2 regions of the Paenibacillus sp. 2TAF8 genome follow, and region 2 is predicted to be linked to the other one. Evidence: a T-box and tRNA genes for the amino acid it is inferred to sense, from the RefSeq annotation. Region 2 holds a T-box; the other holds one or more tRNA genes.
The links. The T-box of region 2 lies ahead of AB4Z30_RS27880 (valine--tRNA ligase). A T-box ahead of a tRNA ligase gene usually reads a tRNA of that ligase, here a tRNA-Val.
Positions count from the first base shown of each region.

Region 1: it has a tRNA-Val gene. The T-box ahead of AB4Z30_RS27880 (valine--tRNA ligase) is inferred to sense a tRNA for this amino acid. The anticodon was not compared.

Region 1 covers NZ_JBFRFN010000011.1:91,904-99,051, forward strand. The annotation lists gene AB4Z30_RS17555 (CotH kinase family protein) at 1-337, opposite strand, end outside; gene AB4Z30_RS17560 (M1 family metallopeptidase) at 480-2,711, opposite strand; tRNA gene AB4Z30_RS17565 (tRNA-Val) at 2,919-2,991, opposite strand; gene AB4Z30_RS17570 (hypothetical protein) at 3,138-3,419, shown strand; gene AB4Z30_RS17575 (GNAT family N-acetyltransferase) at 3,691-4,134, shown strand; gene AB4Z30_RS17580 (DUF3892 domain-containing protein) at 4,290-4,526, shown strand; gene AB4Z30_RS17585 (hypothetical protein) at 4,631-4,912, opposite strand; gene AB4Z30_RS17590 (hypothetical protein) at 4,896-5,123, opposite strand; gene AB4Z30_RS17595 (DUF3889 domain-containing protein) at 5,279-5,608, opposite strand; gene AB4Z30_RS17600 (hypothetical protein) at 5,666-5,980, opposite strand; gene AB4Z30_RS17605 (manganese catalase family protein) at 6,267-7,148, shown strand, end outside.
Region 2 covers NZ_JBFRFN010000032.1:24,649-31,796, reverse strand. The annotation lists gene hemL (glutamate-1-semialdehyde 2,1-aminomutase) at 1-380, shown strand, start outside; gene AB4Z30_RS27890 (RluA family pseudouridine synthase) at 377-1,297, shown strand; gene AB4Z30_RS27885 (LysM peptidoglycan-binding domain-containing protein) at 1,490-3,043, shown strand; T-box leader at 3,208-3,487, shown strand; gene AB4Z30_RS27880 (valine--tRNA ligase) at 3,572-6,235, shown strand; gene AB4Z30_RS27875 (bifunctional folylpolyglutamate synthase/dihydrofolate synthase) at 6,325-7,148, shown strand, end outside.

The sequences.
Region 1 (7,148 bases), on a different contig from region 2:
GCCTCAAACTGGAGTTTCCTTTGGCTCGAATGCCTACATTTTCGATCGTTGTTCCGTTTATCGTTACATTTGCCTTGATATAGTTCTCCTCTGTCGCTGTGTCTAGCATTTCCTGCCAGGCATCCTCATCTACATCAATGGAGAAAGACATCACTTCCGTTTTATTAAAGTTTTGTGCATAATCCACCGTTTGCGTCTGATCTTCTGTGGATTGGTTCTCCGTAGTTGTAGTAGTCGATGCTGTTTGCAGAGTTCCGCTTTCATTGCTGCAAGCCGCTAATAACATCGAAGCAATAACTGTAGTTGCCATAACATTACGCCATTTGTTGTTCATCATTCCATTTCCCACCTTAGTTCTTTTTTAATTCCTGCTACAGAGAAGTTTAAAAGAGAAACCTTAAATGGAACTGAACAAGCAAAAAGAGCCGCCTTATAGGCGACTCTTCATAAACATTTCTATTTTATGGTGGTAAAATGTATCATTCAACTTTTTTGCTAGTTTTCAACTTACCATTTCCATCCAGCTCATAGAATTGATAAATATTATTAGAGAGCGTTAGAGATTCCAGAATCTTCTCCATAAAGGACTCGGATGCCTTGACGCTGAGATGATCGCCATTCCAATAGTAATGAATCAAGAGACGATTCTGATTATATGGATGTTTAATGACATAAGCTCCGGAATGTCCTGTTGTTTTCATGGCCTCTTTCCAGTCCAAAGCGATGTTACCTGCCCGGTCATCCATACTTTGTTTCAAAGCCTGCACGATACCGTTTGACTTCGCATTACCAACAAGAATGAGGTTACTGGTGCCAATCTCACCTTTCAGCTTCTGCTTCAACTCTTTTCGATCCCGAACTACATCGTACTTCATGCCAAACACATCCAAAATCTGAGTTAACTGGCTAGTCGCTTGTTCCTGTTGTTTCGCTGCTTCTTTGCTTACCTGATCTCCAAGTACAATGGTTAATGGCTCCCCTCGAAAGGACTTTTCCATTAAACGAATCATCACTTCGTAAGGCAGATTGGGAATGTTGTTCACCACTGCTTCATACTGCGGCTGATAGGCATCATGCATATATGCTGCAAGTTCCTTCTCGGACATTTGATACTCCTGCTTAAGCTCAAACCCTGGCTTCCTTAAAGCCTTTTCCATGTCCTGACGCTGTTCTTTACCAAGCACATCCTCAATGGTACCAAGCAATCCATCAATTGTAGCATTTTGGTAGACAAAGCGATGAAAATATTCCTTCATAAACGCATCAAATTTCTGTTCACCAACAGAGCGGTATAATTGGTAAATCGCCTGACGTCCCTTTTGGTAAAATACATAATCAGCCATTTCTCCTACCTGTTCATTTGTTGAAGCAATGGGTAGATCAATAGGTGACGGATCGAGCTGAATCGATCTGAACCCTCCTACCTTATTTCCCTGATTTTCTAAAAAATACACCGTGGAGAAATCGGCAAAACCTTCATCCAGAAATGACTCCGTTTCTGAGTTGTTCCCGATCAAAGCATGGAACCACTGATGTGCAATCTCATGTATAAACGTGGTATCGTCTTCGGGAGATAACTCCGCAGCACGCTCCGGCATCTGTATTAATCTTGAATATTCTACGCCAAAGCCATCCACATATGTTTCGATGATACGAAATTCGGGATACGGATATTCCCCATATTTTTCACTGTAAAAGGCAATGACTTTAAATGCGTAATCGATGTACTTGTCCACCGCATCTTTTTTGGCAGGGTCATCTCCCGAATAAAAATATTCCACGGTAAGACCATTACGTGTCTCACGTTCGACTTTTAAGTTAGGACCAGCGAAAAAAACAAATTCTCTCGTGTTCGCGGCGCGCGCTGTAACCACTTTTCGTCCTTGTTCAGTACTGACTTTGGAAGTGATATCTCCCGGCATGACCACCTGATATGAATCGGGCACATTGAACTCTACATCGAAATCGGACGAAGTATAGTAATCACTCTCGAATGAAGTGCTATACGGTGTCTTGTTCCATTGATGTGTAGTCTCGTCATACACAGACATCACCGGAAACCAATGTGCTCCGTTGACCTGATCCTTGTAATACGATATTCGTTGCATGCCATAAGGAATGTCGATCCGATAATCCACTTGAAAGGTAACAGATTGCCCCGGTTGCAAAGGAGCCTTCAATTGCACACGTAATGCCTGATTTTGGTTATCGAAAAGAAGCCTCTCCCCTAGTTGCGACACTTTTACAATATCCATTCCGCCCAAGAAATCTGACGCTTTCTTCTCCGGGTGTTCTTTGGCTATTTGCTCATTCTGGCCTGTATACATAATCGTTTGTGTTGATTTGGATCGATTAGCATCTGCATAGGTATGCATGACCAACTCTTGAAGGGTATCTTTGCTCGTATTCAGGTAGGTCACTGTCTGGCTACCTTGTATTGTCATGTCTTTTTCGTCCAGACGTGCTTTGATCTGGTACTGAATTGGGGATTGATTTTGTGACATAGCTTGTTGTGAGCGCATGCGAAAAGCCTGTTGCATCTGGAATGTTTTCTCTGTTGTCTCAGCATTCGCAGCCAAGTTCTCTCCCTTCGAAGAGTTGGCATAAGTGGTGTGGATGAGCCCAGATGTTGTGAGCGCCAGTACTAGTGTGCTTAATATGGCCTTTTTAATCACGTTTTTGTTAGTAGATTGGGTTTTGGAAGCGTGCATGTTCTCTCTCCTCTGTTGTATGTTGTTTGCTTACTACAACAATAAGAGATCAACCTTGCATTGAATTTAGGTTTGGTTTAAATTTTGTTTAAAAAAGCATAGCATGTCCCCATTCCCGCACCGAATTCTCCCCCAAAAGCCGATTTAACCATCCATATTGGTTCAGAAAAAAGAAAAAAAGCCTTGCGTAGCAAGGCTTCTTAAGTATGATCTGTAGTGGGCTCGAACCACTGACCCCTACCCTGTCAAGATAGTGCTCTCCCAGCTGAGCTAACAGATCATGTATATTAGGTTTCGTTCAATGAAGTAACAGTATCATACCAAGTAAACGTGTTCATTGTCAATCATTAATTGGTTTTAAATCATTCATATTGGAGCACAATAATGGAAAGATTACGATATTGTGCATGAGGAGAATGTAAAGTGATGATCAAACAAAACACGAACCAACCGCTTAATACACGCCATAACAATAAACACCATAATAAAGACTGGAAACTTACTGCTACTCATGTTGCTGTTTTGCTCGTTATGACCTTTACCTTGACTGGTTGCAGGCTGGAACGGGACGAGCATACGGTACAATTTCAGCAATTGCACCAACCGAATCAACAAAATGAATCGCTGCCTGTCTGGATGGACGTTTACTCAAAATCCGTAATACAAGAGGTATACTCCCCTCGGGGAAACAGTGAGTTATTGCCTTAAATGGCAGAGTCAGCTCTAGAGCCTTTATCAGAAGTATATACTCACTCTTCTTCATCCCATTTGCGTGAGTATGCCTTCTTGGTCACATAGTATAACAAAGCGATCATGCCCGCCGACATAAGCAATGTAATGGTCATAATAGCCGCCATTCCCATGACTCTCCCCTCCTCCAAAGCCCCAGTATATACCAAACTTAACTATACAAGAAAAGCATTTTTTTGTATAATGCAGTCTGAACTTGTGCGCATGGAGCAGAAAGAAGGAATCGAATTTGGCAGCAGAGATTAGTTATGTCACAACAGAAGAAGAATTAAAGCACGCTCTTGGGATCCGCCGTCAGGTTTTTGTTATTGAGCAACAAGTGCCCGAAGAACTTGAAATAGATCAATACGATGTTATCAGTCCTGATGTGCATCACGTATTGCTTCATACCGATGGGAAGGCTGTCGCCACAGGTCGTCTGATCTATTACAGCAAAGATACGGCCAAAATGCAGCGAATTGCTGTACTGGAATCCTACCGTTCGTTCGGGTATGGACGTGTGCTCCTGTTAGCGATGGAAGAGCTTGCTCGTGAGCTTGGATTAACCTATTCGCTGCTGGATGCCCAGTGTCAGGCGCAGAAATTTTACGATAAACTCGGTTATGAAGTAATTTCGGAAGAACCTTTTTACGATGCCGATATCCTGCATGTCCGTATGAGAAAAAGCTTGTAGGCCAGCAGAACAACTCGACAACACAGGCACTACATACATTACACAGCTATTCTCGGAATGTGGAATGTTCTAAAGAATGCATACTTCCCTCCAATTCGGACAGGCTAACAGGGTAAACCTATTCCCATTTGGTCATAGAAGGAGAGTGTGACATGATGGATCAAACAACACGCGAAACGTTCACAGCAGTACAAAAGAATGGTGACGGTGACTTGACCGCCTTCCAGACATCCACAGGCCGTATTCTGGATTATCAGCAAGCTCTGAACGAAGTGAAGGCTGGAACAATCGCTGGTGTGAATGTATTCAAAGGCAAGGATGGAGAAATGTATATTCGCGGCGATGCCGACGGCGACCCGACCAACAACCTTGACCAGCTTCCGAATTTCTGATAAATGCATTCACGATACAGCGCCAATCCTTACGGATTGGCGTTTTTGCTGTAACTTCTGCAGAAGTCTGTTACACCTAGGCGTACTATTCGCCCCTCAACGAATCAGTAATCCGTAAAATATTTTACTGCACTGCCAGCAGCCTGCGCTTTTCGCACGGGCTTGGGTTCCTGCTCCCAGGCCTGCAAAATCTGTATACTTTCCAGTGTAGATGGTTGAGGCCAGGAGATATATCCTTTCTGTTCAAGCGCTAGCAGTGACTCTCGAATGTGCGCCGGGTTGCGCCCTGTCTTGGTTTCCAGTTCATCCATACGTGGAATTCGCCGCTGCTGACCTGCATAGTTGACAATAATACGAAGTATTTTACGTTCAAAGTCGTTCAGCATACTTCAGTTCTCCCTTCCGATTCCGATCCGTTACAGGGCGCCATGCCAGAATATTTTGCTCCAGAAAAGTCCGGGGTACCCCTTCCATGCCATCAGATGCCCGAATTACTCCGCCTCGCATGCTGTTGATTCGAATCTGCCGCTGTGTAATCTGTCCCGCACGATCCATGTACACAAGCTCCACCATCTGGCCAACATATTTCCCTAGCATGATCATCCCTCCAATAAGAACATTTGTTTGTATTCATTATTATATGCGAACATAAGTTCTTTATTCAATAACAAAAAAAGGAATTTCAAAAAATAAAAAAACCAGACATACTCCGGGCAAGACGGAAGTCTGGTTCTTCAGGGGAAGATCGAATATTAGTGACGATCGGATTCAGAAAATTGCACTGTTTTTAACTGTTGCGTATTCGGATTAAAATCCACATTAACATAAACCGCAAATTGCTTGCCGTCTTTGGCTCGAACCCACAGCTTGAACTGCTCTCTCGACTGATTCGCGCTAACCGACGAACGGCCGATATGTTTGTAATCCAGAATGTCGACATTGTACTTCGTTTGGGTTTCCTTCACGGCGATGATGCCCCATTTCGCATAATCCGGAATGTTGCTGCTTGCTGCCGAAATGGTCGTTGAGATGCCAGCGAAACCTAGAACAAGCGTCAATATCGTTATCATAAGCACTCTCATGCATTTCACTCCTTGGGAGAATGTGTTTGCTGATATCGTGCCCGTTCGGATTACATTTTACACCCAGATTCGCAAAATCCAGACCACTGGCAACAGCCAAAATGGAATAACCGGCATCAGTTTAACCAATGGATCAACCTCGGAAGTATTACTGAAGCTCATCCCCCAATCCCCGGAAAGAAAATGCTGCTCTGCCTGGGACTCTTCTGTAGGCTCTAAACCATACTTCTCCATAAGCATTTGCCTTGTCTGTTCATCCACCTTAACATCGTTCCCCACACCGCTTGCTGCGACATGTGCAGTGTTTATGTAAGTTAATATCATCATTAAACTCATCATTGAACTTACGATATGTATCCATCTAAATCTCATATGTATGTCTTCCTTTCTGCTTCAAATCAATAACCAAAGATCTGCGCTACGCTTTGAACAACTTGTCTGATTGTACATAATAATTGTGATATTGGAAATACCAAACGGTGAACCATTCAACACGTTCTTCGAGCATGCGTAGCAAATAGTACATGCCCCTTTAGACCCAATTCATAGTTTATCTGTTTAAAAAATCCATATACCGTGTAATGGGCCTTGACTGACCAAGCTGAATCCAACGTCCGCCCGAGTCCATTTTCACCCATATTCGAGGAGGTTATATCTGATGTTCAAACGTCTGGATGAAATTTTGATTGAAATTCCCAACGTCGAAAAGCCTGATCCCAATGCAGCAGCAGCTATACAGGAATTGCTTGGTGGTAAATTTGGAGAAATGTCCACACTGAACAACTACCTCTACCAATCCTTTAATTTTCGCTCCAAAGAAAAACTAAAACCATTCTACGACCTCGTCATGAGCATTACGGCCGAAGAATTGGGACATGTTGAGTTGGTATCCCATGGGATTAACCATTGTCTCCGAGGATCAACCGAATATAAAGAACCTGATCAGACACCGCTGGGTTCCGTCAAGGATGCAAGGCTATCGTATCATTTTCTGGCAGGTGCACAAGGCGCGATGCCTTTTGATTCGATGGGCAATCCGTGGACAGGCGCCAATGTCTTCAACAGTGGCAATCTGGTAGAGGATTTGTTGCATAATTTCTTCCTCGAATGTGGAGCCCGTACGCACAAGATGAAAGTATACGAAATGACCGATCATCCTGCTGCTCGCGAAGTTGTCGGTTTCCTGCTCGTACGCGGCGGTGTGCACGTGGTGGCATATGCCAAAGCGATTGAAATTGCAACGGGTGTCAATGTGACCAAATTGATCCCAATCCCTTCTCTGGATAACAAAGCCTTCAACGAGGCTCATAAATACGAAGAAAAAGGCGTACACACCAAGCTGTACACCTATAGTGATAAAGACTTCAATGCCATCGACCAAATCTGGAAAGGCACGCATCCCGAAGATGGACAACCTCTGGAGGTCATTCAGGGCATTCCTCAAGGCTTCCCTATTCCGGAGGCTCCAGCGGTGGAAGAGGAGTTTGCGCCAGGCATCTCTCATGAAGACTTCAAGGAGATTGCACGTCGTCTGAAAATG
Region 2 (7,148 bases):
GTGGTAATCCGCTCGCAATGGCGGCAGGTTATACGACGCTGAAGCTACTGACACCAGAAGTTTATGATCGTCTGGAGATGTTGTCTGCACGTTTGCAGGCTGGATTCGAAAAAAATGCAACAGAAGCAGGCGTTGCGGTGACGATCAACCGTGTCGGTTCAATGGTATGTCCATTCTTCAGTGACGTGCCAGTAACGAATTATGATATTGCAAAGGAAAGCAATCTGGATCAGTTCCGCCGTTATTTTGCAGCGATGGTTGATCAAGGAGTTAGTGTGGCGCCTTCCCAGTATGAAGGGATGTTTGTGTCCGGTGTGCATACGGAGCAGGATATCGAGGATACCATTGAGGCCAACCGTAAGGCTTTGCAGTCACTATGAATATAAAAAGCTGGAAACGTCGCGGTCAATGGCTTGAACTGATGCCAGGCAAGGCGGTGATTGGAAAAGAGGACAGACAAGCTGCTGCTGAACAGTGGCTCCTGTCTGAACTCGAGTTCCCGGAAAAGCTATTGCGCCAGCTCAAGGCAACCCAGGGAGTACAGCTAGCAGGGGACCGGCTTCGGCTGGCCCTTTTTGCTGTGCAGCCGTTAGATGTGGAGCCACGTTGGTCTGATCTGGATGTGTTGTACGAAGATGATTTCTGCCTCGTTGTGCACAAACCAGCCGGAATGAAGCTTCACCCGGATGGCAGTCGTGAAGAACAGACAATAACGCTGGATCAAGCGGTGGCTTCGCACTACCAGATGAATGGAATCGAAACCAGTGTGCGTCATGTTCATCGTCTGGATGAATATACGACCGGCCCTGTTTTATATGCCAAAAATGCTTTTGCGCTCGCCAAACTTGATGAAGCGATGCGCCGTAAAGCGATCCATCGCCAGTATGTTGCTATCGCAGGCGGCCAAATAGCGAGTGATCTTCGCAAGATTGATGTGCCGATCGGCAAGGACAGGCATCATAAGCAACGCAGACGTGTCTCCGAAGCAGGACAGGATGCGGTCACTCATGTGGACATCGTAAACGCATGGGAAAAGGCAACGCTCGTACGTTTGAAGCTGGAGACCGGACGTACCCATCAGATTCGCGTGCACCTCAGCTATGCGGGTTATCCTCTTGTCGGTGACAAACTGTATGGAGGTCGCCCAGATCCCATTGGGAGACAGGCATTGCATGGCGAAGTGCTCAGCTTTAAGCATCCTCTAACCGGAGCTTTAATTGAGGTGCAGGACCCTTGGCCAGTCGATTTCGAACAATTGGCAGCGAGGGAGAGTAACAGCGTAAAAGGACAGACCTGATATAGCAGGTCTGTTTTTTAATTCTTGCTTCTTCATTCCTCCAAAAATGGATGAAACCAGAGCAGGCTTTTTCACAAAAGGTGGCATGCCCATCTCTTTTAAGGCATATAGATGGGTAACGAAGGATTGGACCATGGATCAGTCCCATGAGAAGGATCATGGTGAACATATGCCGAAAGGAGGACGCCACCTTTGTTGAATCAACCTTATGGTTTACGGTTCGATATTTATGAGCGCGTTCATTTGTCTGAGGGAGTGCCGGCTATTGAGGAACTAGAGGAAATTGAATTATATCCCCGCATTCAAGTGATTGGACAGGACGACCATGCTACCTTGAGGGGGCATCTGCTGCTTACAGGAACGTACCGGGGAGAGAGCGAAGATTCGGAGGAGTTAAAACATTTTATTCCTGTCGAGATTACCGTGCCATTGAACAGGGTGAGATCCATTGATGACATTTCAATTGAGATTGAAAATTTTGATGTAGACCTGTTATCTAGCCGGAGTTTGAATATTACAGGTGTATTGTCTTTGCGAGGTATTGAAGGTTTCCCGGCAGAGGAGCCACAAGTGTGGTCGGCCGACGAATTCACGGTTGTTCATTCTCCCGAAGTTCAGCCTGACAGCAGGGAGAGCGAACTGGGTAAGACAGATCATTCCGAGTTGTCGGAACAAGCCGGGTTGCGTAATGAAGAGCAAGAGCTGGCGAATGCGGCTGAGCTTGCTGCGTACGGTTCTCCAGAATCTGCTGATTTGTCTCTGAGAGTTGAAGAGCAATCGGGGTATGAAGAGCTCTCGCAAGCCTACTGGAACCAGGCAACAGCCGAGCCTTTTACATCTGATGCTGCTCCTTTGGAAGAACCGGATGAAAATAGACAGCCTGATTCGGGTGAGGGAATTCTACCATCACAAGCATCGAATGAAATGGTTGAAGCCCCTTCTCCAATCTCATCGTTCATGGCCGAAACGGCTGACAGATTGGCTTCTTATCCAGAATCCGAGCCATTGCTTCCGATAGAGGATGAAGCCTCGGCATGGCCCGAACCTTCGGTAAATAGTGCACCTGAGAGTTCAGGATCATGGAGTCCAGATACGTCTGTGCAGGCCCGTTCTGAAACAACATCGAAGCCACTTGTGGAGACTGCACCTGATGTATGGCACTTTGAAGAAGCTCGGTCCGTGGGCCCGCAAGCAGAGCAATTGATTTCGAGTGCTCCAGCACAGGCTCAGACAGAGAACTGGCAAGATGTATTTGCGACATCCGAAGCGGCTCAGTCTGAAGAGGAGCGGCCTTCTGTTGAAGCTGCGGAAGAAGGGGGTCTTTTACAGAACGACGGGACTGTCCCTGAACCGATCGCTGAGATGGAAGACAAGCCGGAATTGAAGGTTGCTTTTGGCAGTAAGAAGGAATCGGCAAGAAGAGAAGAAGAGGGCGTAGGCATTTCTTCTCTGTTGTCTTCCGGCCGTGCTGTCCGTGAAGGTGAGGGCGAACGCAGCGAGGAAATATCAGCTGGAGTCGTTCCGGAAGAGGATAGTCAGGCAGAAGATGTGGAATGGAAAAATCTGTTCCTGGGTACGATCGTGGATCAGACGCCTTTCCGCAAAGTCAAACTGTGCATCGTACAGCGCGAAGAAACACTCGATGCTATTGCAGACAGGTACCAGCTTAGCACCAGAGAGCTTCAGTTATATAATCGATTGACCGAACAGGTTGTTGAAGAAGGACAGATTCTATATATTCCTTAGTCAAACTTACTAAGGTAATCCTAGTTTAAGCTACCCGTAATCCTTGGCCAGGATTACGGGTTTTACTTGTTTTTTAACATTACAGTTGTCCGATAGCCTGGTTCCGCTGCTGCCAGGTTGACTATCACTCACGAGCAAGGTATGATGTGTTTAGGTTTTTTTGAATAATGACGTGGATCGGGAGTAGTAGACAGTATGACCTTTCAGAGAGTGGAATCGATACGCTGTGAGATTCCGCAGGAACCAACTGATCGAAGTCGCCCGGGAGTTGCCTGTTTGAGTACTTGAGGTGGATGTGTTAATTCACTAACCTCGGAGGTAGGATGGGCCGGTCGCAGCCGTTATCTGCTTGAAGTGTCACGCCAGATACAGAGGATAGATGGTTATTCTGTTGTCAGCGTGAAACAAAGGTGGTACCGCGAAAGCTAACCTTTCGTCCTTTGATGGATGAAAGGTTTTTTTTGTTTTTTTTGCCCTAATAATGAGTTTAGGGGCTATGATGAAGATGAAGTAACGGAGGAATGACACATGTCTGAACAAAAAAATGCAACAACCGAAATGCCGACAACATACGATCCGAAGGCTGCAGAGGACAAATGGTACTCCACCTGGACAGAGCGCGGGTATTTCCAAGCGGGTAAACGAAAGGATGCCGAGCCCTATACTATTGTAATTCCACCCCCAAACGTAACGGGGATGCTTCACATTGGGCATGCGCTTGACTTCACATTGCAGGATATCCTTATTCGTACAAAGCGGATGCAGGGATACGATGCACTTTGGCTTCCAGGCTCTGACCATGCAGGGATCGCGACCCAAACGAAGGTGGAGCAGAAGCTGCGTGAAGAGGGATTGACGCGGTACGATCTGGGACGGGAGAAGTTTCTGGAGAAAGTATGGGACTGGAAAGACCAGTACGCTACAACCATTCGTCAGCAATGGGGTAAAATGGGGCTATCGCTGGATTATTCGCGTGAACGTTTTACACTGGATGAAGGTCTGTCCAAAGCGGTGCGTAAAGTGTTTGTACAATTGTATGAAAAAGGCCTCATTTACAGAGGTAAACGCATTATCAACTGGGATCCGGTAAACCGTACGGCGCTCTCAGACATTGAGGTTGAATATAAAGAAGTTCAGGGACATCTCTACCATCTGCGTTATCCGCTCAAAGACGGAAGTGGTCACATTACTGTGGCAACGACACGTCCGGAAACAATGCTGGGTGATACCGCTGTTGCTGTTCATCCTAAGGATGAGCGTTATGCTGACATGATCGGCAAAACTCTTGTGCTGCCAATCATTGGACGCGAAATTCCGGTCATTGCAGATGATTACGTAGACAAAGAGTTCGGCAGTGGCGCGGTGAAGATTACTCCAGCACATGATCCGAATGACTTTGAAGTAGGTCTTCGTCATAATCTCCCACAGATTACAGTGATGGATGAGACTGGCACGATGAATGCTGAAGCAGGCAAATATCAGGGACTAGACCGCAGTGATTGCCGTAAACAAATTGTGGCTGATCTGAAAGAACTGGGTGTTTTAATTAACATTGAAGACCACCTGCATCAGGTTGGACATAGTGAACGTACGGGTGCAGTTGTAGAGCCTTATCTGTCCACACAATGGTTTGTTGAGATGAAACCTCTCGCCGAGAGAGCGATTCAGAAACAAAAAAGTGGAGATGGTGTAAACTTTGTACCCGAACGTTTTGAAAAAACGTATTTGAACTGGATCGAAAATGTTCGTGACTGGTGTATTTCACGTCAGCTTTGGTGGGGACATCGTATTCCTGCTTGGTATGACGAAGAGACTGGTGAAATTATTGTCACTGCTGAAGACCCAACCACGATGCCTGAATATGCAGGACGCAAGTTGAGACAGGATGAAGATGTCCTGGATACATGGTTCAGCTCTGCGCTCTGGCCTTTCTCCACACTGGGATGGCCGGAAGAAACCGAAGATTTACAGCGTTATTATCCAACGAATGTGCTTGTAACCGGATATGACATCATTTATTTCTGGGTGTCCCGTATGATCTTTACGGCATTGGAATTTACCGATGAAATTCCGTTCAAGGATGTGTTGATGCATGGTCTTGTACGTGACGCAGATGGACGGAAGATGTCCAAATCTCTTGGTAACGGTGTAGACCCGCTGGATGTTATCGAGAAGTATGGTGCAGATGCAATGCGTTACATGATTTCGACTAGCAGTACGCCGGGACAGGATTTGCGTTTCCGCTGGGAGCGGGTGGAGCAAGCACGTAACTTTGCCAACAAAATCTGGAACGCTTCCCGCTTTGCATTGATGAACCTAGAAGGGTTCACTTACGAGGAACGTGACATCAGCGGTGAGCTGGGAACAGCGGATTATTGGATTTTGCACCGCCTGAACGAAACTTCCCGTGATATTACGCGTCTAATCGATGCGTATGAATTTGGGGAAACAGGCCGCGTATTGTACAACTTTATCTGGGATGATCTGTGTGACTGGTATATCGAATTTGCCAAGCTGTCATTCTACGGAGAAGATCCGGTTGCGAAGAAGAAAACACAATCAGTGCTGGCTTACGTGCTGGATCAGACTATGCGCCTGATTCATCCGTTCATGCCTTATATCTCCGAAGAGATCTGGCAACATCTGCCTCATGATGGGGAGACGATTACACTTGCTTCCTGGCCGGTATACGACCCTGCGCTAGAGAATCCGGAAGCTGTTGCCGAGATGAACTTGCTCATGGATACCATTCGTGCCGTTCGGAACATTCGTGCCGAAGTGAATGTGCCAATGAGCAAAAAGATCGAATTAATGGTCAAAGCGAATAGTGATGAAACGTCCAGCATTATTGAGCGCAACAGTCATTACATCAAACGCTTCTGTAACACATCCGAATTCGAGAGTGGATTGGATCTGAGTTCGCCAGAAAAAGCCATGACAGCGATCATCACGGGAGCAGAATTGTACTTGCCGCTGGCTGGTCTGATTGATATTGAGCAGGAAGTAGCTCGTCTGGAGAAAGAACTTCAGAATCTCGAAAGTGAAGTACTCCGCGTGGAGAAAAAACTGGCGAATGAAGGTTTCGTAGCAAAGGCTCCCGCTAAAGTCATTGAGGAAGAACGTGCCAAACAAGCAGATTATTCCGATAAACGGGATAAAGTCATCGCACGGATCAAAGAACTGAAGGGTTAATATCCAAAGGGTCGGATGGATTGCTTGCTGCGCCATCCGGCTGCTTTTTTCAATCTTCAATCAAACACAGAGAACCGAAGGTGAATTAGATGACGGAATTAAACGGAACAGATACAGCAACTCCTTTACAAACTTACGATGAGGCCGTGGACTGGATCAATGGCCTTATTCCTTTTGGTATCAGGCCAGGGTTGGAACGAATCGAGAGTTTGATGTCAGAGCTTGGCAATCCGCATCAACGGCTCAAATTCATTCATGTCGCGGGAACGAACGGTAAAGGTTCGACTTGCGCTTTTTTGACGTCAGTGCTGCTTCAAGCGGGATATGATGTTGGAACGTATACATCACCTTATATCACCAAGTTTACAAATCGTTTTCAATATAACGGTGAAGACATCCCAGAAGAAACGTTGTTAAAATTGTCGAACCGCTTACGTCCACTCGTGCTGGAGATGGCTTCTACACCGCTGGGTTCACCGACGATGTTTGAAGTGTCTACGGCTTTGGCACTGCTTTATTATGCTGAAGAGTGTTACCCGGATATTGTAGTATGGGAGACTGGGCTGGGGGGAAGGATGGACGTAACGAATATTGTTATTCCAGTCGTGTCCGTCATCACTAATATCGGTATGGATCACACGGATTTGCTTGGAGATACCATCGAGCAGATTGCATGGGAAAAGGCAGGCATTATTAAGCCTGGTGTACCTGTTGTGACCTGTGCGGTACAGCCTGAAGCCGTAAAGATCATTCAGGAGCGAGCGAAGCAGCTGAAATCAACGGTTTATCTGGCTGGAGATCAATTTTCCTACCGCAGACTCGATAGCAGCAAGGAGGGGCAAAGTCTTCATTTTTCGGGCCCATTCCGTGATTTGAACATTCACATTCATATGCAAGGGATATATCAATGTGA